Regions from separate parts of the Arthrobacter sp. LjRoot78 genome, predicted to be linked through region 3. Evidence: riboswitches for the same ligand, from Rfam matches in the RefSeq annotation. Region 3 holds a riboswitch; each other region holds the start of a gene.

Region 1 (7,681 bases), 2.8 Mb from region 3:
CCGTCCACCTCGGCGAGGGCACTCCCGTGCCGGAGGGACTCGCGGCCTGGCCCGGGGATGAGGACCTTTACACGCTGTGCCCTGCCTGCGGCCGGGTCTACCACGACACCGTCATTGAAGAGACCGGAACCGCACCTGTGGCCTTCACGGTGGATGTGGCGGCCGGTCCCATCGCCGAAGCGATCCGCCTGCACTGGGAGCTCGACACCTAACTCATCGACAATCAAATTCCGCGGGAATAGCCTTGAACCGTCCGAGAATTACCCGACGACGAAGACGGGAAGGTACCCGAAATGGGAACCCAGGAGAATGTTGAACTGGTCCGGCGCGGATACGAGGCATTCAGTGCAGGCGATATGGCAACCCTTGGCGAAATGTTCGCGGAGCACGCAGTCTGGCACGTTGCCGGAGACGGCGTGCTGTCCGGAAAGAAGGAGGGACGCGACGCCATCCTGGCCTATTTCGGTGAGCTCGGAACGCGTTCCGGAGGCAACCTGAAGGTGACCGTTGAGGAGATCATCGGCGGGGAAACCAACACCGTTGCGGTCCAGCACAACCGAGCAGAGACCGGCGGCCGGTCCCTGGACCAGGACGGCGCAATCGCATTCCGGGTGGCTGACGGCAAGATTACCGAGGCGCGGGAGTTCTTCCAGGACACTGCGAAAGGCGACGCATTCTGGGGCTAGCCGGAGCTACTCCGAAATCCGACCCGGTACTTCTGCACCTTCGGCGCCGCGGCTGGCGATTCAGTCCGTCTGCCCCACCTGCCAGACGTTGTTATCCCGGCACGAGTCCGGCTTGGTCACTCGTACGTGGCAAGCGGCGAGGACGGATACGGCGGCGACGACGGCGTGGAGGTGCTTTGGGACGCCGGCGCACTCGTACTGGCCGGATCTGAGGCTCCGGCCGAACCGCAGCCCGATACTGCGGTGGCCGCGGCTGCCAGCATCAGAAGCACCGCGGCTGCCCGGGCACGGGCACGGGCTTGGGCGCGGTTCCGGGACAGCCCGGCATCACCATAAGCAATGTCACCAAAGAAGGGCACGCCTTCATCATGGCACTGCAGACACGGTCGTCACAGAAGACCCGGTCAGATCTGCTTGAGTGCCTGCTCCAGGTCGCGGATGAGGTCGTCGACATCCTCGAGTCCAACCGACAACCGGACCACACCGTCGCTGAGCCCGATGGCCGCTCGGCCTTCCGGCCCCATGGCGCGGTGCGTCGTGGTGGCCGGGTGGGTGATGAGCGACTTGGCATCGCCCAGGTTGTTGGAGATGTCGATGATCCGCAGCGCATCCAGCAGCGCGAAGGCGGCCTCCTTCGCCGAACGCCCGGCGGACGGTGAGAGCTCCAGCGTGAGCACGGTGCCGCCGGCCTTCATCTGCTTGGCGGCCAGCTCGTACTGCGGGTGCGACCTCAGCAGCGGGTATTTGACCCAGCTGACGGCCGGCTGCTCCTCCAGCCATCCGGCCAGGCGAAGCGCGGAGGCGGAGGAGTGCTTGACGCGCAGGGCCATGGTCTCCAGGCCCTTGGTCAGCACCCAGGCGTTGAATGCGGACAGTGCAGGCCCGGTGTGGCGCATGAGCTGCTTGACCGGGCCGTCGATGAACTCCTTGGTGCCCAGGATGGCGCCGCCGAGCACCCGTCCCTGGCCGTCGATGTGCTTGGTGCCGGAGTACACAATCACGTCCGCGCCGAGCTCGCCGCAGCGCTGCAGCAGGGGAGTGGCAAAGACGTTGTCGACGACGACCGTCGCCCCGGCCGAGTGGGCCAGTTCGCTGACCGCGGCGATGTCCACGATCTCCTGCATCGGGTTCGACGGCGACTCGAAGAAGACCGCCGTCGTCGGCTCCGCCAACGCGGCCCGCCATTGCTCCAGGTCCGGGCCGTCCACGAACACCGTTTCCACGCCCCAGCGGGGCAGGATCTCATTCAGGATCACAAAGCAGGAGCCGAACAGCGAGCGGGCAGCCACCACGCGGTCGCCCGCGGCCAGCAGCGCACCGAGGGCAGTGAAGACGGCGGACATGCCCGACGCCGTCGCAAAGGACGCCTCCGTGCCCTCGAGCAGCCGGAGCCGCTCCTGGAACGTCGCCACCGACGGGTTGCCGTAGCGGGAGTACACGAACCGTTCGTCTTCGCCCGTGAAGGCGCGTTCGGCGGCTGCCGCGGATTCATACACGAAGCCGGAGTTGAGGAAGATCGGCTCGGCCGTCTCCTGGAAGTTGGTGCGGTCAAGGCCGCCGCGGACAGCCTGGGTGTCGGGGTTCCAGCCGGCGGCGTCGGGATTGAAAGTCACTTAGTTCTTTCCGAGGTTGGTGGGTAGTCCGCGGTTCTTCCAGCCGTTGACGGTGCGCTCGCCATAACGGTCCGGTTCGCCTTCAAAGCCTTCGAGGACGTTGTAGGCCGTGAAGCCGGCCTGCGTGGCGGCGATTGCCGCGGCGACCGAGCGGACGCCGGAACGGCAGAGGAACACCAGTTCAACGCCGGTGTCCTCCGGTGCCTGCTGCTTCAGCTGGTGAATGAAATCCGGGTTGGGGATGCCGCCGGGGAAGGTCCACTGGATGAAGAGGGGATCGTTTTCGGTGGCTTTCGTGTCCGGGATGCCGATGTGGGCCCACTCGCCTTCGGTGCGGACATCCACCAGGACTGCGCCCTGTTCCAGCTTGGCCCAGGCGTCCTGGGGGCTCAGGTCTCCGGCGTAGCTCATGCGTGGCCCTCGAAACCCTCGCCGGGGAAGTCGAGGTCAAACTCAAGTTCGTCCACGGCGGTTGCCACCGCGGCGTCCGAGCTGGCGATGGCTGCGGGCAGGACCACGGCCTGCGCCACGATCACGCTGGTGCCGTTGAACGTGGCCGCCGGGCTCCCGTGCAAAACATAACCATCGGCCAGCGCTGCGGAGATGCGCTCGCAGAAGGAGCGGTCATCGGGGCCGGTGATGAGCCGGTAGGCCAGCTTTTCCTGGGGCAGGTCCTGGGCCGGTAGTTCCTGGCCGGCGGCGGCCGGTTCGGTGGCCGGAGCCAGTGGGGCGGGTGCGTCAGACACGACGGATCTCCTTCTCTCACGCTTGCAGCTCGAATGGGTCGATATGCCGAGTATTCACCTGAGGCACCCCGCCGTGGAAGGAGGGTTGCCGACCGGCCAGTCAGGGCTTGGCACCGGTTCTCATTACTCCCCAAAAACGTAACACTTACGACGGCGGCCTGCACCGCCGTCGTCGTCATCTTCCGTAACGGGAGAGGGCTGAAAGCGGTGCTGGCCCCGTGTTTCCAGTGACCCGTGCGTGACCCCGTACTGCGGTTACAAAAGACCCTGCCGGGAGGATAATGACGGGAGATGAACCGCTGTAACGCCGGATGAAATCAGGCAGCCGTGAATGGATCGAACGGGAATACAGTCAGTCCCATGCTGCACTTCGGTTGGTTTGTGGGTCACGGCTTCGGCGTCCAGGGCTGGGGCACGCCAGGCTACGGCATCGGCTACGACTGGAAAAAGCCCGCCCTGTACCAGCATGCCGTGCGCGAATTCGAGCGGGCCGGGCTGGACCTGTTCATCATCGAAGACTCCCTCACGGTGCCGGACACCTACGGCGGCAGCGCCGAGGTGTCGCTGGCGCAGGCGTCGTTCGCGCCCAAGCACGATCCGCTGGCACTGGTGCCGTACCTGCTCTCCGCCACGGAACACCTGGGCATTGTTCCCACAGTCAGCGCCTCCTTCTACCCGCCGTTCACCGCGGCCCGGCTGCTGGCCACGCTGCAGCATTTCTCCAACGGCCAGGTGGGCTGGAACGTGGTGACCTCCGGCAGTGACCTGGCCGCGCAGAACTACGGCCTGGACCAGCAGATCGAGCACGACCTCCGCTACGAGAAAGCAGAGGAATTTGTGGACGTGGTGCGCAAGCTCTGGCGCAGCTGGGAGCCGGACGCCATTGTGGAGGACGCGGACGCCGGCGTCTTCGCGGACCACACGAAGGTCCACCCCATCAACCACGACGGCGAGTTCTTCAAGGTCCGCGGACCGCTGAACACCGCGCCGCTACCCGAGGAACCGGTGCTGGTGCAGGCCGGGGCATCCCCGCGCGGCAAAGCGTTCGCGGGTGCCAACACGGACGTCGCCATCGCCCTGGCCAGGGGTGCGGACGGCATGAAGGCCTACCGGGACTCGATCCGGGCCGAGGCGGCAGCGGCAGGGAGGAACCCCGACGACGTCAAGGTGCTGTTCGTCCTCAAACCCACCGTGGTTGGGTCCCGGGCAGAAGCGGACGAACTCCGGGAGCAGCGGCGCCGGCTCACGCAGCGCGACATCGACAGCCAGCTGAACTCCATCTCGTATCTCTCCGTCATCGACTTCAAACAGTTCGACCTCGACGCCCCGCTCCCCGAACTCACCACGAACAGCAACCAGGGCACCCTGGATCACTTCACCAAAGCCGGTCCGCCCGGCTCCACGCTGCGCCAGCTCCTGCAGGCGCGCAGCGGCGGCGCCGGGGACAGCATCATCGGCACCGCCGAGGACATTGCGGACTACCTCGAGGAGACAGGGGCCACGGTGGGCGGAGACGGGTTCCTGTTCTCCGGCTTCGTGGACCCGGCCACCGTTCACGGGGTGCTGGACCGCCTGGCGCCCGTGCTGCGGCGCCGCGGGCTGCTCCGGACAAGCTACGGCGACGGCGGCTTCCGCCGGAACCTGCTGGACTTCTAGTCCGATGGGCAACGGCAGCGGCAACTTCCTGATCGGTACGGCGCACCTGCGTGCCAGGGACATCGCCGAGGCCGCGGCTGACCCGGCCGTGAAGTTCGTCCTCAGCACGGACGCCCTGGAAATGATCGGGCGCTCGCGCGAGGTGGTGGAGCAGGCCATCGACTCCGGCCACCGCGTCTACGGACTCAATACGCTGCTGGGCTCCGGGCGGGACACCGCTGTGGAAGAGAAGTCGATCCTTGCCTACCAGGTTCAGGTGGTGCGGTACCACAACAGCGGCGTGGGGGACCTGCTGGGCGCCGACGAGGTCAGGGCCGTGATCCTGGCGCGGCTGGTGGGCTTCAGCCGCGGCGGCTCCGGAGTCCGGCCGGAAACAGCCCGCTTCTACGCTGACATGCTTAACCGGGGTGTGGTCCCCGCCGTCCCCCGCGAAGGATCCGTTGGTTCCGCCGACCTCACCCACCTGGCCGCAGTGGCCGCCGTCGCCATCGGGGAGGGCCAGGCTGTCAGCGCGGACGGGCAGCTGGTGCCCGGCGGGCAGGCGCTGGCCGACGCCGGGCTGGCTCCGCTGGAACTGGCGCCCGGCGAGGCCCTGGCCCTGGTCAGCTCCAACTCCTATTCCATCGGTGTCGGCGCGCTGGTGCTGCACCGCATACTGCGGCTCGCCGATCTTGCCGACACGGCGCTCGCGCTGTCGCTTGAGGCGACGGCAAGGCATGACGGCGGGGGCAACCTCAGCCCGTTTTCGCCAGCGGTGCAGGCTGCCAAAGCCGTGCACGGTCAGGCGGTCACGGCGGCCCACGTGCTGGGGCTCCTGGAGGGAGGCTGGCTGGAGGACCACACCCGGAAGGTTTCCGTGCAGGACGCGCTGTCCTTCCGGGCGGCGCCCCAGACCCACGGTGCTGTCCGGTGGCAGGTCACTTCTCTGGAAGACGCCCTGGAGGTGGAGCTCAACGGCCGGGGCGACAACCCGCTCACCGACGTCGGCTCCGGGCGGATGGTGTCCGGCGGGAACTTCCAGCCCATGCAGCTGGCCCTGGCATTCGAGGCGCTGCGCCTGGGACTGGCCCATCTGGGGATCAGCAGCGAACGCCGGATTGCCAAGCTTTACCCGCCGCAGCGCCTGATCCGCCAGCGGCACCTCGAGGCTGCCAGGAACGGAGCCACGCTGGAGCCCGAAGAACTGCCCGGGCTGCTCTGGTATTCGGCGGCCGGCCTGCTGTCCGAGCTCAAGGTCCTCGCGGCGCCGGCCACGCTGGGGGCGCCCACGCTCTCCGCGGACATCGAAGACCACTCCACCCTGGCGCCGCTGGCCCTCCAGTTGCTGGAGCGTTCCGTGGACGCCGCCGGGAAGTTGCTCGCGATCGAGGCTCTGACCGCCGCGTACCTGCTGGGCGGGGCGGAAGCCCGTGCGGTGCGGCCGCTCGGAAAGGGGACTGCCGCCGTCGTCGCCCGTCTGTCCGGCCTCCTGGCCCGGCATCTGCCGGCGGCAGCGCTCGTAGAACAGGCTTCCGTAGAACTGGACGGCTTCCTAGGCGCCGGCTTCCTGGGCGCCGCATTCGACGACGGCCCCGCCGGCAGCACGGAAAGGCAACGATGAGCATCATGACAGGCAGGCACGCGGTTCAGGCCGCTGATGTTGCGGCGGACGCCGCAGCTGTCCTGGCGCAGGTGGGAAACACGCCGCTGGTGCCGCTGGATGTCCTCTCCAAAGGCCTCGGCAGCACTGTGTACGTCAAGCTCGAATCGGATAACCCGGGCGGCTCCATCAAGGACCGGACGGCCCTGAGCATGGTCCGCGCGGCTGAGCGGAGCGGTGAGCTCCGGCCGGGGGCAACCATTGTGGAGAGCACCTCGGGGAACACCGGGATCGGGCTGGCGCTCATCGGCGCGCTGACGGGGCATCCTGTGGTGGTGGTCACCGGGGACACCATCTCATCCGAGAAACTCGCCGCGCTGCACCGTTACGGCGCCAGGGTGGTGGTGACGGACTGGACGGCGCCGTCGGAGTCGCCGGAGAACGCACGGGCCGTTGCGGCGCGGATCACGGCCGAGAACCCGGGCGCCTGGCGGCCTCAGCAGTTCGACAACCCGGCAAACCCGCGGGCCCACTACGAAGGGACCGCGCCGGAGATCTGGCAGCAGACGGCCGGGAAAGTGACCCATTTCGTGGCCGGAATCGGCACGGGCGGAACCATCAGCGGCAACGGCCGGTACCTGAAGGAAAAGACCGGCGGCCACGTCGAGGTGATCGCCGCGGATCCCGTTGGTTCGGTGTACAGCGGGGGCCATCCCGGGGAGATCCTGGTGGACGGCGTGGGGAACTCCTGGCCGGAAGCCGAATGGCCCAAAATTTTCGACCGCAGCGTCGTGGACCGCTTCCTCCGCGTTCCGAACAACGAGGTGTACACCACGGAGCACCGGCTGCTGAACGAAGAGGGCCTGTCCCTCGGGCCCTCTTCCGGGCTTGCCGTGGCCGCCGCCCTGAGGGTGGCGCGCGCCGCGCCGCATGGCTCGGTGGTGGTGGCAATAGCGCCCGACGCCGGCAGCAACTATTTGAGCAAGGCTTTCAACCCGGTGTGGCTGGCAGATAACCACATCCATCTGGCAGCGGAATTCGTGGAGGAATAGGCCGCGTGCTTAGCATTACGACTCGGATACAGCTACAGACAGACAGACCGGTCTCGTTGTACGCTTTTGAAACGTTCGTGGTTCCCGCATCCGCGAATCGGCATGCGGTGTTTTCAAGGACGGGTCCCGGGCTCAGCCGGGACCAGCACTTATAAAGGAATAAACCATGTCAATGGATGAGACTTCTTTTCCAGCATTGACCGATGGGGAAACGACTGCGTACCGGGGACCCCAGTCGATCCCGCCTTCGGACGTGAGTGACCCGACGATCCGTGGCCAGGCGTGGAACATCATCGAGTCTGTACTGGATGACGCCACTCCGCAGAGCGAGTGGGCGCGCGAACAGTTG
Region 2 (7,681 bases), 1.4 Mb from region 3:
CCACTCCGCCCGGAGACGGCGCAAACTGTTGTTGCACCGCGAGGAACTAACCAAGATCTCGCACAAGGTCCGCGAATCAGGCTTCACCATCGTGCCGCTCCAGCTCTACTTCCTGGACGGCAAAGCGAAAGTGGAGATCGGCGTCGCCCGCGGTAAGAAGGAATACGACAAGCGGCAGACGCTCCGCGAGCAGCAGGACAAGCGCGAAGCGCTGCGCGTCATGCGCGAAAAGAACCGCAGCTGAACCTGGCCGCGGAGCGGCTGCGAACGTCGGGGAATGATTCCGGGCGGCAGTGCGTTATGATAGGTAGTCCGGGAAGGAACGGCGTGGATTCCGCAAAGAATCCGCAAGGAACCTGACCGGTTTGGTAACAAAATACGGGGATGATCGGTTTCGACGATGTTAGTCGCGACAGGTGAAGCGGGCCGAGGATGCAGAATTATCTCGTAAACGCTGTCTGCAAAACAATAAGTGCCAAACAAACGCGCACTGACTTCGCTCTCGCTGCCTAAGCAGTAAGACAGTCCGTCAGCCCGGGATTGCTATCGTCCCGGATCCTGGCGTCATTAAGATAGCCACTGCTGTTTACCTTCGTCATTGGGGTGAACGGGACTCTTAAATGACTGGGCCCGGATCAGCTACTCGTTTGCAGGATAGCTGGGGCCGAGAAAATCCGACGCAAACTGCGCCCGGAGAAGCCCTGACAACACGACATCGGACGGGGGTTCAATTCCCCCCATCTCCACCATCGGGACGGCGGCAACGCGGTCCCACCCCGTGCAAAAGGCCGGAAGCGAAAGCTTCCGGCCTTTTGTTTTCGGCACCGATCTGGCATTCTCCAGCGGCCGTCCGCGGCCCCGGGTCAGCGCTTCTTGATGTGCGCGACGGGGTCCACGTGGGTGTCCAGCTCATGCTTGGACTTCTTTTCGGCCCTCTTTTGCTTGATGGACTTGTCCGACTTCTTGGTAACCTGCCGGTGCGGCGATTTGTCAGGCATGTCGCCCTCCCTAACGTCGGGGCCCTCGAATAGGCCCCGTGCTTGTAAGGTACGCCTGTTTTGTCCCGAATGTAACTGGTCAGGAACCCGGCACTTCAACGTCGACGATGCCGACGAACCGGCTCCCGATGCCCTCGTATTCACTACGGACCAGACCCGGCAGGACCGGGGGCAGGTCCGACGCCGCGTGATGGACGCAGCAGACATACGTGAACGGCGGCCACCATTTCTTGGGCCGGGCGGCTTCCGAGAAACCGCAGACCGCGCAGGTCAGCTGGACCCAGACCGGCCGCTTGCCGGTCCGGTTTGCCTTGGACTGGACGAGCCAGGCCGGGGGATTGTCCAGGAGTTCGGACAGTTCGGCGTCCGACAGCCTGGCGGGGATACCGTGACGGTGTGCCATTTCCAGCGGGATGTCGAGGATTTGAGCTGCTTCACGTCGCGTAACCATCGTTTAACGATACGGGATGCGGGGCCGCTCCTCGTTCACGACGGCGGGACTCCGGCGCAGAGGCCGGGTCTCCACACGCTGTCGGCCGGCAAGCCTCAGCCAGAGATGGCAATTCCCGCGGCGGCGGCGCTGAGCCCGGCCACGAGGTTGACCGTGACGTTCAGGGCAGCTGCAACGTACCGCACCTCACTGACCAGCCGGATGGTGGCAGTGGTCCAGGAACTGAAGGTTGTCAGCCCGCCGGCCAGCCCGGTGGCGATCGCCGCATGCCATTCCCCGCCGAGCCCCAGCCTGCCGGTAACGCCCAGGGAAAGGCCGATGATCAGCGACCCGATGACATTGACCACCAGGGTAGCCCAGGGCCAGTGCCGGCGGTCGCCAGCGCGGTGCGCGAAGTACGTGTCGACGGAGAACCTGAGCAGGCCTCCTGCAACGCCGAAAATTCCTACCAGCAGCGCTGTCATGATCCACCTGTCCGGTCGCTCAGGGCCTTGCCTGCTTTCCAGCCCGCGGCGGCCGCACCGAGACCCAGAACCAGCGAGAGGCCGAGATAGATCAGCCAGGTCACGTGCTGCCCGGAACGGGCCTCCTGGTTAACGGAAAAGACCACGGCGGAGAAAGTTGTGAACGAGCCCAGCAGCCCGGGCCCAATCCCCGCCCGCAGCCAGAACGCTGTCCTGGGGCGTGCCATCCACACCGTGGTGAGCGCGGCAAGGACAAAGCTTCCGCAAACGTTGATGGCCAAGGTGGTCCACGGGATCGCGCCAGGGGGTTCGGGCAGGAGGACGCCCAGACCGTAGCGGAGTTCCGTCCCCACGAGAGCCCCGAGGGCGACTGCCGTCCAGGCACGCCAGCCGGCGCTTCTGAGGGCCTTCATTCAGGCGGCACGCATTCAGGCGTCCGCCAGCCGGCATCCGGCGTGGCGTGAATCGCTGTATACCCACAGCGCTGACGACACCTCATCGGCGAGGTCGAATTCGCGGCCGGCTCCGGCAGCGCCGATCCGGACCACCAGTGCGCCGCCGAAGGGTTTCCGGCCAAGCACTTCGATGTCGGCATCGAGATCGATCTCCTGCGCGGAAAGATAGCGCAGGAGTTCGGGGTTGTCGTCGCTGATCCGGGTGATCCGGCCTGTGTGGCCGTCGTCGAGTTCGCTCATCCGATGGGCGTGCGGCATATGGACCGTGCCGTCCGCTGCCGGGATGGGGTCACCGTGCGGGTCGCGCAGGGGATCGCCGAGCTTGCGGGCCATCCGCTCGATGAAGGTATCCGACACTGCGTGTTCCAGGAGTTCGGCTTCGTCGTGGACTTCATCCCAGCTGTAGCCGAGTTCCTGGACGAGGTAGGTCTCAATCAGGCGGTGACGCCGGACCATCGAGAGCGCGAGGCGGATTCCGTCCGCCGTGAGCGTGATGGCGCTGTACGGCTTGTGGTCAACCAGGCCCTGGTCCTTGAGTTTGCGGACCATCTCCGAGACCGAGGAGTTTGCGACGCCAAGCCGCTGGGCCAGCTGCGAGGACGTGATGGGCTTGTCCTGCCACTCCGTAAAGGAGTAGATGACCTTGACGTAGTCCTCGATGGAGGAGGAGGGCGCGCTGGTCTTCACGAGTCCAAGCCTACCGCTTTGGCTGCGGCACTCATGCTTTGAACGCCCGCCAGGTCTGGGTGAGGTAGGGAAGTCCGATGGTGTCCGCCGGGGAATGGCCCAGGTGCTCGTGGAGGTACCAGTCCAGGTTGTGGCGGACCTTTGCGCGCGTACTTTCGCCGGCCGCGAGGTAATAGCTGCGGGACTTTGCCAGTTCGACGATGTCTCCGGTGGTCACTGAGTCTTCCCAGCGTGTCAGGTGGCTCTCAAGCCCGGCAAACTCCGGCCCGATTGCGGGACGGAAGTCCGGCTTGTGCACGTCCCCTGCATGCATGATCCGGGACAAGCGGTGGACCCACGGGACGGACGTATCCAGCTGATTCCACACCAGTCCCAGCACGCCGGCAGGGCGGAGGATGCGGGACAGTTCGGTGCTTGCCAGGAGGGGATCGCACCAGTGCCAGGCCTGGGCAACAACGACGACGTCGAACGCCGCGTCCGGGAGTCCGGTTGCCTCCGCTGTGCCCTCCGTCGCTGGAACTCCCGGCAGGACGAGGCGCAGTTGGGCGAGCATGTCCGGTGAAGGATCCACCGCGGAGACTGCCAGCCCGCGTTGCACCAGCAATGCGGTGTACTTGCCCGTCCCCGCCCCAATGTCAGCGGCGTCGGACACTCCGGCGATCCCGCCGACGCTTTCGATCAGCCAGTCCGCAGAGTCGCCAGGGTAGCTTGGGCGGACCCGGTCGTAGTGTTCACCGCCGTCCTGGAAGCTTTGGCCGAGCTCGTGCCGGCGCTGGTGGTGCAGTTTGGGGCCTCCCCGTGCCACGTGCAATCTCCTTCGGGCAGGCTGGAATTCTTACCCCTCGAATTTACCGCACAGACCGTGTCCCCAGTCCTCGGGCCTCAGGCCCAACGCTCAGTCGTCGGTGCAGGGCGCCGCGCCGGCGGTGCCGGGGGTATTGGGCGCCCATTCCGGGTAGCTGCGGGTGTCGTTGGCCGGCACCCAGCGGCCCGCGTCCACAACGTAGTCCCAGCCCAGGCCCGTGCGGCGGAGTTCCTCAATGCCAGCGAGCAGGCGCTGGGCGTCCTCCAGCCGGGATCCGACGCCGAAGCTTGCGCGGAGCGAGCCCGAGGGCAGTCCCAGCCGCTTGAGCAGCGGGTGGGCGCAGAAGCGGCCGTCCCGCAGGCCCACGCCGTGTTCGGCGGAGAGGTAGGCCGCAACAAGGCCCGCGTCGTAGCCGGCGACGGAGAAGTTGACCACCCCGATCGTGTCATTGGTGTCGCTGAAGATCTGGTGCACCGTGACGCCGTCGATCCTCTGCAGCCCCTCCACGAGGAAGGACCGGATGGCGGTCTCGTGGGCGTGCCACAGCTCCTGGTCCAGAGCGCCGATGACCTGCGTGGCGCGGGCAAGGGTGGCGGCGCCGAGCACGTTGGGCGAGCCGCCCTCATGCCGTGCCGGTCCCGTGGCCCAGCTGACGGAATCCAGCCGGGCCTCGCGGACCGCTCCGCCGCCTGCCAGGTGGGGGGTCCCGGCGTCGAGCCAGTCCGGCCGGCCCACGAGGACGCCGGAGCCGAAGGGTGCATACAGCTTGTGACCCGAGAAGGCGAGGTAGTCGACGTCGTCCGCTGCGATGTCGATGCGGCGGTGCGGGGCCAGTTGCGCCGCGTCCACCACAATCCTTGCGCCGTGTTCGTGCGCCAAAGCGGCCAGTTCACGGATCGGAAGGATTTCGCCGGTGACATTGGAGGCGCCGGTGACGGCCAGCAGGCTGATGTCACCCTGCCGGAGTTCAGTGCGCAGGCTCTCCAGGGTTGCCTTCAGGGTGGACGCGGCAACCACGCTGCGGTGCGGCACGCCCTGCCAGGGGAGCAGGTTGGCGTGGTGCTCGATGTCCAGGTAGAGCACTTCACCGGTGTGGCGGCCGTCCGCCACCGGCAGGCAGCCCGCCAGCAGGTTCAGGGAGTCGGTGGTGTTCCTGGTGAAAATGACGGAATCGTCCGGCCTGCCGCCCACGAAGCCGCGGACGATATTCCGCGCGTTTTCGTACACGGACGTGCTGATCTGCGAAGCGTAGCCCGCGCCTCGGTGCACGCTGGCGTAGTACGGCAGGATTTCGTTGAGGTAGGCCGAGACGACGGACAGTGCCGGTGCCGACGCGCCGTAGTCCAGGTTCGCGTAGCGGACGTGGCCGCCCTGGATCAGCGGAGCCTGGATCTCCGCGCCGGTGACGGCCGAGAGGGGGCGCCGGGCGACGCTGAACCGTTCATCCAGACGGGCTGGGGCGGGGGCGGTTCCGGAGTTTGCGGGGAACGTGGCAGTAGTCATGGGGACCTCACTGTAAAGGGACCCCTCACTCCGGGGATCCGCGCTTGCCGGGTCCGTTCCGGACCGGCCTGGTCGTCACCCGGGGCACCCCACCGCGAATGGAGGGTTGCCGGCCAGCAAACCGGGGTTTAGCGCTGGCACTCGTGACCTGTTTCGAGATTAGGACATTGACAGCGCCGCGGGAAAGTTGCGGCAATTATTAAGCACTTTGTTACGCGAGGCAGAAGAATGGCGTTGCGGCCGAACAAAGGACGGCGGACGCACCCTTGGGAGGGGCGTCCGCCGTCGTTTATTCGGCACTGCGTTCATTCGGCGCTGCGTTGATCTGCCGCCCTCGCGCCTAGCGACCGGGGGGTGCGCTGCGCGTCAGAGGAGGTCGTCGAGGTCCGGGTTCAGGCGCTTGAGGACCTCCGAATGGAGGATCGAGTTGGTGGCGAGGGCATTCCCGCCGAAGGGGCCGTCCACTCCCTCCAGCGAAGTGAAGCGGCCTCCGGCTTCGGTGACAATGGGCACCAGGGCGGCCATGTCGTAGAGGTTCAGTTCCGGCTCGCAGGCGATGTCCACGGACCCTTCGGCCACCATGCAATAAGACCAGAAGTCGCCGTAGGCCCGGGTCCGCCAGACGTCCTCCGTGAGGCCCAGGAATTCATCCAGGTTGCCGCGTTCCTTCCAGCCGCTAAGGCTCGAGTAGGAGAGGGAGGCGTCCGAGAGCTTGGACACGTTCGAAACCTTCAGCCGGGTGGCTGCCGCAAGCGACCGTCCCATGTAGGCGCCAGCCCCTTTAGCGGCCCACCAGCGCTTTCCCAGCGCCGGTGCGCTGACCAGGCCGACCACCGGCTCGCCCTCATCCACGAGGGCGATCAGGGTGGCCCACACCGGCACGCCGCGCACGAAGTTCTTGGTGCCGTCGATCGGATCGATGATCCAGCGGCGGGAACCGTGCCCGGAGCTGCCGAATTCTTCGCCGAGGACGGCATCCCGCGGGCGGGAACGGGACAGCTGGCCGCGGATGGACTCTTCAGCTGATTTGTCAGCATCCGTGACCGGGGTCAGGTCCGGTTTGGTTTCAATCTGAAGGTCCAGCGCCTTGAAGCGGCTCATGGTCTGGGAGTCGACAGAGTCAGCCAGTACATGGGCGAGGCGCAGGTCGTCGTTGTAGCTCGAAGCGGGTTGGGTCATGGTTCCAAACTACCGTCTCTGTGGCCGGCCGGGCGGGATGTCAGGTCCCTGGCCCCTCCGCCTGCTACGAAACGATGCCGAGTTCCTTCGCTTCCTGAGCTTCCATCCGGGGATCGGTGCCGAGCAACCGCCGCAGGGACGCAAGACGCGCCGCGCCGGACGGCCCTGCGTGTCCTTCGGCCACCCAGGCGTCCACGCCGCAGTTGACGGCGGATGCATCATGCTTGCAGCCGCGTTCGCAGGCATCCGTGCCGGGTTCGAGGTCGGGGAACGAACGCAGGATCCGGTCCGGATCGACGTGGGCAAGGCCGAATGACCGGATACCCGGGGTGTCAATAATCCAGCTTCCGGCGGGCGCGTCACTGATCCGCAGGGCAAGTGCCGACGACGACGTGTGCCGTCCCCGCCCGGTGACGGCGTTGACTCCTCCGGTGGCCCGCTCAGCGCCGGTCAGGGCATTGACCATGGTGGACTTCCCCACGCCCGAATGCCCAAGCATGACGGTGACCTTGCCGTCGAGGTGTGAACGGAGCTGCGAGACGGCGTCGCTGTCGAGGCGCGCGGACAGCCCGTCGTCCGAGCGGGCATCGATGCCGGAGGCGGCGGCGTCGGCGGTCCGGCTGATGATGACCGGGAAATCAAGGTGCCGGTAGTTGGACAGGAGCTCGGTGGGATCCTTGACATCCGCCTTGGTGACCAGCAGCAGCGGCTCGATGCCGGCGTCGTATGCCGCCACCAGGGCGCGGTCGATAAATCCTGTGCGGGGTTCCGGATTGGCGGCGGCGACCACCACCACGAGCTGGTCCGCATTCGCCACGACCGCCCGCTCAATCGGATCCGTGTCGTCGGCGCTGCGCCGCAAAAGGGTGCGCCGGTCCTGGATCTTCACGAGCCGGGCAAGGGTGTCGGGCTCTCCGGAAACATCACCCACCAGGGACACGAAGTCCCCGGCCACTACCGGCGAACGACGCAGCTCGCGTGCCCGCGCGGCGACCACGATGCGCTCGTTGCCGCTGTCTTCGCCCACCACCGCCGTGTAGCGCCCGCGGTCCACCGTGATGATCCGGCCGGTCACGGCGTCGTCATGGCTGGGCCGGTCCTTGGTCCGTGGACGCGTACCTTTCTTGTTGGGACGGACC
Region 3 (7,681 bases):
CCCGCCGCGTGCTGGAGGCCTGCAAGGATGCGGGCCTGGGGCTGCGCGTCCACGGCAACCAGCTCGGCGAAGGACCCGGGGTGCAGCTGGCCGTGGAGTTCGGGGCGGCGAGCGTGGACCATGTGAATTACTTGTCCGCCGCGGACGTGGATGCCCTGGCGGGCAGCTGGTCCGGGTGGCAGGGTGCGGGCAGCGGGTCCGCAGCCGACGGCAGGGGGACCGTGGCCACGTGCCTGCCGGCCTGCGACCTCTCCACCCGCCAGCCGCTGGCTCCCGGCCGCGAACTGCTCGACGCCGGCGTGCCGGTGGCCCTTGCCTCCAACTGCAACCCCGGAACCTCTTACACGAGCTCCATGGCGTTCTGCGTCACCACCGCGGTGCTGCAGATGCGGCTGAGCGTCCACGAGGCCGTCCGGGCCGCCACGTACGGCGGCGCGCTGGCGCTGCACCGGGAGGTGGGGAACGACGTCGACGGCGAACGGGCGGTGGGGTCGGTCGCCGTCGGCCACCGTGCGGACCTGCACCTGCTTAACGCCCCGTCTGCCACCCACCTGGCCTACCGGCCGGGCATCCCGCTGACCCACGCAGTCTGGCGGGCTGGCGTCCGCGCCCGCTAAGGGTGCATCAGAAGACCATAGGCGGTGCGTCCAGCACCGTTTCGTCGACACGGCGGTCCTCCCACTGGCTGAAGGGCTTGTCCAGCTCGAACTTGCCCATCCGGGTGCGCACCAGGGTCCGCACCTCGGCGTTGTCCGGGTTGTTGAGTGACTCGAAGTACTCCACGGACCAATGGAACCAGCGCATGCAGAAGAGCCGCATGGTGAGCCCGTGCGTCACGAAGAGCGCGTTGCGGGCGTAGTCCGGCCGGGCCCAGTGCCGGTGGAGTGTTTCCATGAAGGAGGAGATCCGGTCGTAGACATCCGAGCCGGATTCGCCCTCACGGAACCGGTAGAAGAAATGGCCGTACGCGTTGCGGAGTTCCTTCTGGTCCTCGATGTCCCCGGCGATCTGGAAGTTCGCCCAGTCCTGCTCCCGGAGTCGCGGCTCCTCGATGACCCGTTCAGTGAGCGGGCCCAGGTTGAGCGCTTCCAGGGTCTGGTATGCCCTGAGGTATGGCGACACGTAGACACACACCTGCTGCCCGTCCAGCTCCCGGCGGATTTGCTCGCCGGCGGCCTGTGCCTGTGCCACGCCGAGGTCCGTGAGCGGTATCCGGTAATCCGGGACCCTGTTGTAGATGGAGGTGTCGGCATTGGCGGCGGACTGGCCGTGCCGGATCATGATGATTTTGTCGGGCGCGCTCATAAATTCCTAGCATAGGCCCAGGGCTGCCCCGCTCCGGTGAGGCGGCGGACAGGAAAGAACCAGCAAGTGCAGGCAAGATAGGAACATGCTGGTTCCCTCCCGCCGTCGTCTGCGGATCGAAGTCTGGATTGTCCTGGGTCTGTCGCTGGGGCAGTCCGCCGTGTATTCGGTGGTGCAGCTGCTCGACAAGCTGACGCGTGCGCCCCTGGCGGAGGGTACGTCCACCCTCAACCGCTCGCAGAGCAGCCGCGAATACTTCGACCTGACCTACCAGTTGCTGGACATTGTGTTCGCCCTCGTGCCGGTGGTCCTGGTGATCTATTTCCTCACGGAACACCGGCGGGCGGGGGAGTCCGGCGCTTCGGCGTTCCGCAAACTCGGCTTCAACTTCGCCCGCCCGGGGAAGGACCTGCTGCAGGGGCTGGGCCTGGCAGCGCTGATCGGCATCCCTTCCCTGGGGCTGTACGCGGCCGGCCGGGCGCTGGGCATCACCACCGCCATCATCCCCAGCGCGCTGGACGCCTACTGGTGGACCATTCCCGTGCTGATCCTCTCCGCAGTGCGGCACGGGATCGTCGAGGAAGTCATCGTGGTGGGCTACCTGCTGGACCGGCTCGGGAAGTTCGGGTGGAGCATGCCGCTGGCCATCTTCGCAAGCTCCATGCTCCGCGGCAGCTACCACCTCTACCAGGGCTTCGGCCCGTTCATCGGCAACGCCGTCATGGGTGTTGTTTTCGCCTGGGTGTACACGAAGACCCGCCGCGTCATGCCGCTGGTGATCGCCCATGCGCTGCTGGACATCGTGGCTTTCGTCGGCTTCAGCCTGTTCGGCAAGGCGATCGGGCTGGGTTAGATCGGGCTGGGTTGGCTCGGGCTCGATTAAAAGGATTCGGCCGCTATCGGTGGGTGGCGTCGTTGGCACCCGCTGATAGCGGCCGAAGTTTATGGTGTGGCACCGTTAAGGGGCAGCAGGCTGCCGCGTGGTCCCTTGCGGTTCCACGTTGTGGAACCGGGTCAGATGGTTACTGCCCCGGAAGCGGTTTCGAAGGTGACGGAGAGGATCCCCGGTGTTCCCTTCGGGGCGATCCATTCGACGGCCACATCTTCCAAAGGCTTCTCGACCGGTTGACCGAGCCACTCCGTGACGCGTTCGGCCGAGCCCGCGATGGTGAGGCTGGACATCTTAACGTTGCTTGGGTAGGCGTTGGACGGGTGAAGCTCCGGGTCGCCTTCCCACTTGAGCATGTACGGAACCTGCGGGTCTGCAATGAGGCCCAGGATGCCGATCTGCTTCCAGACGAGTTCGCGGCCGTCGGGGAACTTGCGGTTGCCGTTGACAGCCGATCGGCCGAGGCGTTCTTCGAACGGTGCCAGGTCGTCCACTTCGACGCACCAGCCCATCCAGCCGCCGCCGGCTGCGGAGCGTGCCCGGACAGCCTGCCCGAACGGAGCCTTGTCGGAGGCCGGGTGGTCCAGGACCTCCACAACCTCCAGGTATTTGTGCCCGGCCAGCGGGATAATCATGTTGCGGGTGCCAAAACGGGGGTGTACCCCGCCCTTCACGGCTTCGACGCCGAGGGCGGTTGCAATACGTTCGGTGGTGGCAGCCAAGCCATCTTGTTCACAGGCGTAAGAGACGTGATCCATGCGCATGCCCTCATCTTGGCACTTTGTGATGGAGCTCTCAGCTAAGGGTGGCCTTACCAAGATGGGATGTCATGGCGGGCCGGCCTGAGGCCCGTGAAATCACGCCGCTGACGTCCTTCGTCACAAAGCTGTTCACAGGCAATCCGCCGTTCCTAGACTGGGGCCAGGTCATGAGCGCCAGCATCAAGCCCCGGCTAGCTGGCCGGCAACCCTCGTTCCGCGGTGGGGTGCCCCGGGTGAAGACCTGGCCCTCCGGCAACCGCCGGGCGGCAAGCGCGGCACCAGTCCTGCCAGGGAATGTCCAGCATGTCCTGCAGGGCAGAGGTGCCCTTCCTCAGAAGGAGCTCTCCGATGTCCAACGCATGGTCATTCGAAACCCGCCAGATCCACGCCGGCCAGGAGCCGGACAGCGCCACCGGCGCCAGGGCACTGCCTATCTACCAGACGACGTCGTTCGTGTTCCCGAGCGCCGAAAGCGCCGCCAACCGCTTCGCGCTGGCCGAGCTGGCGCCCATCTACACCCGCATCGGCAACCCCACCCAGGACACGGTGGAACAGCGCGTTGCCAGCCTGGAAGGTGGCCTGGCAGCGCTCCTGCTCAGCTCGGGCCAGGCTGCCGAAACCTTCGCCATCCTCAACGTGGCCGAAGCCGGCGACCACGTGGTGGCCAGCCCCAGCCTGTACGGCGGCACGTATAACCTCCTGGCCCACACCCTGAAGAAGTTCGGCATCTCCGTGACGTTCGTCGAGGATCCGGACAACCTCCAGCAGTGGAAGGATGCCGTCCGGCCGAACACCAAGCTCTTCTTCGCCGAGGTGGTCTCCAATCCGCGCCAGGATGTCCTGGACATCGAAGGCGTGTCCCGCGTTGCCCACGAGGCAGGCGTCCCGCTGATCGTGGACAACACGTTGTCCACTCCGTACCTCATCCGGCCGCTGGAATGGGGTGCCGACATTGTGGTGCACTCGGCCACGAAGTACCTCGGCGGGCACGGCAGCGCCATCGCCGGCGTGATCGTGGACTCCGGCAACTTCGACTTCGGAAAGGACCCGGAGAAGTTCCCGGGCTTCAATACGCCGGACCCCACCTACAACGGCCTTGTCTACGCCCGCGACCTCGGGGCGGACGGTGCACTGGGGGCGAACCTGTCCTACATCCTCAAGGCCCGCGTCCAGCTGCTGCGCGATCTCGGTTCGGCGGTATCCCCGTTCAACGCCTTCCTCATCGCCCAGGGGCTGGAAACCCTGAGCCTGCGTGTGGAGCGGCACGTTGCCAACGCGGTGACCGTCGCCGAGTGGCTGGAGTCCAGGGACGACGTCGAATCCGTCGCCTATGCGGGCCTGCCGTCCAGCCCCTGGTACGAGCGCGGCCGCAAGTATGGACCCAAGGGCACCGGCGCGATTGTGTCCTTCAACATCGCCGGCGGGGCCGAGGCAGGCAAGCGGTTCGTGGATGCCTTGGAGCTGCACTCCCACGTGGCAAACATCGGTGACGTGCGCTCCCTGGTCATCCACCCGGCGTCGACCACGCACAGCCAGTTGACGGAAGAGCAGCAGGCCGTGGCCGGTGTGACCCCCGGCCTGGTCCGCCTCTCGGTGGGGCTGGAGCACATCGACGACATCATCGCCGACCTCGACGCCGGTTTCCGCGCCGCCAAGGGCGACTGACCAGTACGGCTCCCGGCGTCCACGACGCCGGGAGTCATATTGATGTCACATTCTTAGCCATTGCGGCGACGCATTTCGTAGACTCTTTGAAGGTCATGAGTGCCAGCGACAGCCCCGGCTTGCTGGCCGGCAACCCTCCTTCCGCGGCGGGGTGCCCCGGGTGAAGACCTGGCCTGCCGGCCAGTTGGCGGCGGGCAAGCGCGAAGAAGAGGTCCTCAGATGACGATTGCCGTCACCCGCAGCGGTGTACCCGAAACAGATACCCGCGCAGTGGATGCAACCACAGGCAACACCACGGATACAACGACAGGCAACAACACGGATACCAGCACGGTGGACACCGCCGTCCCTGACGGTACGGTCAAGTTCCTCAGCGTTGGCGGGCTGGAGCTGGAGGCCGGCGGCTTTCTGCCGGACGTAACGCTTGCGTACGAAACATGGGGCACGCTGAACGCGGACCGTTCCAACGCCGTGCTGGTGCAGCACGCCCTCACCGGCACCACGCACGTCACCAGGGGTGCCAGCGACGAGGAAGGCTGGTGGGAACAGCTGGCCGGACCCGGAGCCCCCGTTGATACGGACAAGTACTTCGTGGTCTCCATCAACATCGTCGGCGGCTGCTACGGTTCCACCGGTCCTTCCGCCCCGGCCCCGGACGGTAAGCCGTGGGGTTCGCGCTTCCCCCTGGTGACCCTGCGGGACACAACGGCGGCCGAGTCCCGGCTGGCGGATGCGCTGGGGATCGAGAGCTGGTACGCGGTGTTGGGCGGCTCCCTGGGCGGAGCCCGGGCACTGGAATGGGCCGTGAGCTACCCGGACCGCGTCCGGCGCTGTGCCGTGATATCCATTGGAGCGAGCAGCACCGCCGAGCAGATCGCTTTTGCCCAGGCCCAGACCCTCGCCATCCGCCAGGACGTCAACTTCAACGACGGCGACTACTACGGCGGCCCGGAGCCGGAAGCCGGCCTGGCCCTGGCACGCAGGATCGCACACATCACCTACCGCTCCGCGTACGAGCTGGAGACCCGGTTCGGCCGCAACGCCCAGAGCAGCGAGAGCCCGCTCGAAGCGGTGTCGCTGGGGGACCGCGGCCGCTACCAGGTGGAGAGCTACCTCGACCACCAGGGCACCAAGCTGGTCCGGCGCTTCGATGCCAACAGCTACATCGCCATCACCGAAGCGCTCATGAGCCACGACGTGGGCCGCGGGCGCGGTCCGCTCAAGGACGCGTTGGCCCAGGCCACGGCCGAGTTCTTTATTGCCGCCGTGAATACGGACCGGCTGTATTTTCCGGCACAGTCTTATGAACTCGCGGCTGCGCTGCCGGGGGATGTGCCAGTGCACGTCATCGAAGCGCCCATCGGCCATGACGGCTTCCTGACCGAGATCGGCCAGCTCAGCACGCAGTTGCGGCAGAACTTCTTCGCATAGCCCCGTCGGCTCAATGTGCATTTTTGCAGAGCAGTTCTGCAGAAAATGGCGTTGAGCCTGCGGCAATGTGAGTCCATACTCTAGGGGACCGGCGCGTTGGTGGTGCACATCACACGCGGCCGCTACGGAATGGTCCACATGGCGTCGACGGAGACGCCGAAGGAGTTCACAAATGAGCACGCAAGACTCCGCCGCAAGGCGCACAGATGAGACTGACGTCAAGGCCTCCGGCCTGAAGAAGGTGGTGACGGCCTCGATGGCCGGCACTGTTGTTGAGTGGTACGAGTTCTTCCTCTACGCCTCGGCGGCAACACTGGTTTTCGGCAAGATGTTCTTCCCCAATTCCGGCACGGAGCTGGACGGGATTATTGCCGCCTTCGTGACTTACGCGGTGGGCTTCGTCGCCCGTCCCATCGGCGGCATCGTTTTTGGCCACTTCGGTGACAAGTTCGGCCGCAAGCAGCTGCTCCAGCTGAGCATCATCCTGGTGGGCGTCTCCACGTTCGCGATGGGCTGCCTCCCCACCTTCGCGCAGATCGGCTACTGGGCACCCGCCCTGCTGGTGTTCCTGCGGTTCGTGCAGGGATTCGCCGTCGGCGGGGAATGGGGCGGCGCCGTGCTGCTCGTGGCTGAGCACAGCCCCAGCAAGTCCCGCGGATTCTGGTCCAGCTGGCCGCAGTCTGCCGTGCCCATGGGCAACCTCCTGGCCACCGGCGTGCTCTTCACCCTGTCCTCCACGCTGTCCTCCGCCGACTTCCTCGGCTGGGGCTGGCGCGTCGCCTTCTGGCTGTCCGCGGTGATCGTGATCGTGGGCTACTATATCCGGACCAAGGTCCAGGATGCCCCCATCTTCCTCGAGGCACGCAAGGAAGTTGTCGTCGAGAACAAGGGTTACGGCGTGGCCGAAGTCTTCCGCCGGTACCCGCGCGGTGTCTTCACCGCCATGGGCCTGCGGTTCGCTGAAAATATCCTTTACTACCTCGTGGTCACGTTCTCCATCACCTACCTGAAGGTTGTGGTCCAGACCGACACGTCCAGGATCCTCCTGCTCCTGCTGGTGGCGCACTTCATCCACTTCTGCGCCGTACCGATGGTCGGCAAGCTTTCGGATGCCTTCGGCCGCAAGCCCGTGTACATGGCCGGCGCCATCCTCGGCGGCACCTGGGGCTTCTTCGCCTTCCCGATGATGGACACCAAGAACGACCTCGTCATCCTCGCCGCCATCACCATCGGCCTCCTGTTCCACGCACTGATGTACGCCGGCCAGCCTGCGATCATGGCCGAGATGTTCCCCACCCGGATGCGCTACTCCGGCGTATCACTCGGGTACCAGGTCACCTCGATCGTTGCCGGCTCACTGGCCCCGATCATCGCCACGGCGCTGCTCAGCAACTTCAAGTCCTCCGTCCCGGTGGCGCTCTACCTGCTGGGCGCGTGCCTGGTCACGATGGTGGCGGTGTACTTCCTCAAGGAAACCCGGGGGATTTCGCTGCACGACGTTGACGCCGCGGACGCGCAGGGCACGGCGGACCTCCTGGCCGCTGCCAAAGTATCCGCCAGGAAGTAGTTTCGATGCGAGCAGCAGTCCTTTACGCCGCTGTCCCCGCCGGCACCAGCTACACGCAGGCCC

The links. Region 3 has a riboswitch for S-adenosylmethionine ahead of metX (homoserine O-acetyltransferase MetX). Riboswitches for the same ligand answer to the same signal wherever they lie in the genome.
Region 1: it holds a riboswitch for S-adenosylmethionine, as region 3 does, so the genes downstream of both, ACSQ1X_RS19970 (DUF1737 domain-containing protein) here and metX (homoserine O-acetyltransferase MetX) in region 3, are expected to answer to the same signal.
Region 2: it holds a riboswitch for S-adenosylmethionine, as region 3 does, so the genes downstream of both, ACSQ1X_RS13535 (aminotransferase class V-fold PLP-dependent enzyme) here and metX (homoserine O-acetyltransferase MetX) in region 3, are expected to answer to the same signal.

The regions. Positions count from the first base shown of each region.
Region 1 is NZ_CAXUTG020000001.1:4,287,102-4,294,782, reverse strand. Features, by position in the region: gene ACSQ1X_RS19995 (hypothetical protein) at 1-212, shown strand, start outside; gene ACSQ1X_RS19990 (nuclear transport factor 2 family protein) at 294-686, shown strand; gene ACSQ1X_RS19985 (hypothetical protein) at 803-1,045, opposite strand; gene ACSQ1X_RS19980 (O-succinylhomoserine sulfhydrylase) at 1,091-2,299, opposite strand; gene ACSQ1X_RS19975 (rhodanese-like domain-containing protein) at 2,300-2,710, opposite strand; gene ACSQ1X_RS19970 (DUF1737 domain-containing protein) at 2,707-3,024, opposite strand; SAM riboswitch class IV at 3,059-3,173, opposite strand; gene ACSQ1X_RS19965 (NtaA/DmoA family FMN-dependent monooxygenase) at 3,406-4,701, shown strand; gene ACSQ1X_RS19960 (aromatic amino acid ammonia-lyase) at 4,706-6,301, shown strand; gene ACSQ1X_RS19955 (PLP-dependent cysteine synthase family protein) at 6,298-7,332, shown strand; gene ACSQ1X_RS19950 (EAL domain-containing protein) at 7,586-7,681, shown strand, end outside.
Region 2 is NZ_CAXUTG020000001.1:2,906,226-2,913,906, reverse strand. Features, by position in the region: gene smpB (SsrA-binding protein SmpB) at 1-244, shown strand, start outside; RNA gene ssrA (transfer-messenger RNA) at 381-749, shown strand; gene ACSQ1X_RS13565 (hypothetical protein) at 864-998, opposite strand; gene ACSQ1X_RS13560 (hypothetical protein) at 1,078-1,449, opposite strand; gene ACSQ1X_RS13555 (fluoride efflux transporter FluC) at 1,545-1,913, opposite strand; gene ACSQ1X_RS13550 (fluoride efflux transporter FluC) at 1,910-2,326, opposite strand; gene ACSQ1X_RS13545 (metal-dependent transcriptional regulator) at 2,342-3,055, opposite strand; gene ACSQ1X_RS13540 (class I SAM-dependent methyltransferase) at 3,087-3,860, opposite strand; gene ACSQ1X_RS13535 (aminotransferase class V-fold PLP-dependent enzyme) at 3,951-5,363, opposite strand; SAM riboswitch class IV at 5,399-5,512, opposite strand; gene hisN (histidinol-phosphatase) at 5,730-6,542, opposite strand; gene rsgA (ribosome small subunit-dependent GTPase A) at 6,607-7,681, opposite strand, start outside.
Region 3 is NZ_CAXUTG020000001.1:1,488,098-1,495,778, forward strand. Features, by position in the region: gene ACSQ1X_RS06805 (amidohydrolase family protein) at 1-617, shown strand, start outside; gene ACSQ1X_RS06810 (histidine phosphatase family protein) at 625-1,305, opposite strand; gene ACSQ1X_RS06815 (CPBP family intramembrane glutamic endopeptidase) at 1,391-2,158, shown strand; gene ACSQ1X_RS06820 (VOC family protein) at 2,320-2,958, opposite strand; SAM riboswitch class IV at 3,119-3,234, shown strand; gene ACSQ1X_RS06825 (bifunctional o-acetylhomoserine/o-acetylserine sulfhydrylase) at 3,304-4,620, shown strand; SAM riboswitch class IV at 4,712-4,827, shown strand; gene metX (homoserine O-acetyltransferase MetX) at 4,840-6,051, shown strand; gene ACSQ1X_RS06835 (MFS transporter) at 6,224-7,618, shown strand; gene ACSQ1X_RS06840 (zinc-dependent alcohol dehydrogenase family protein) at 7,624-7,681, shown strand, end outside.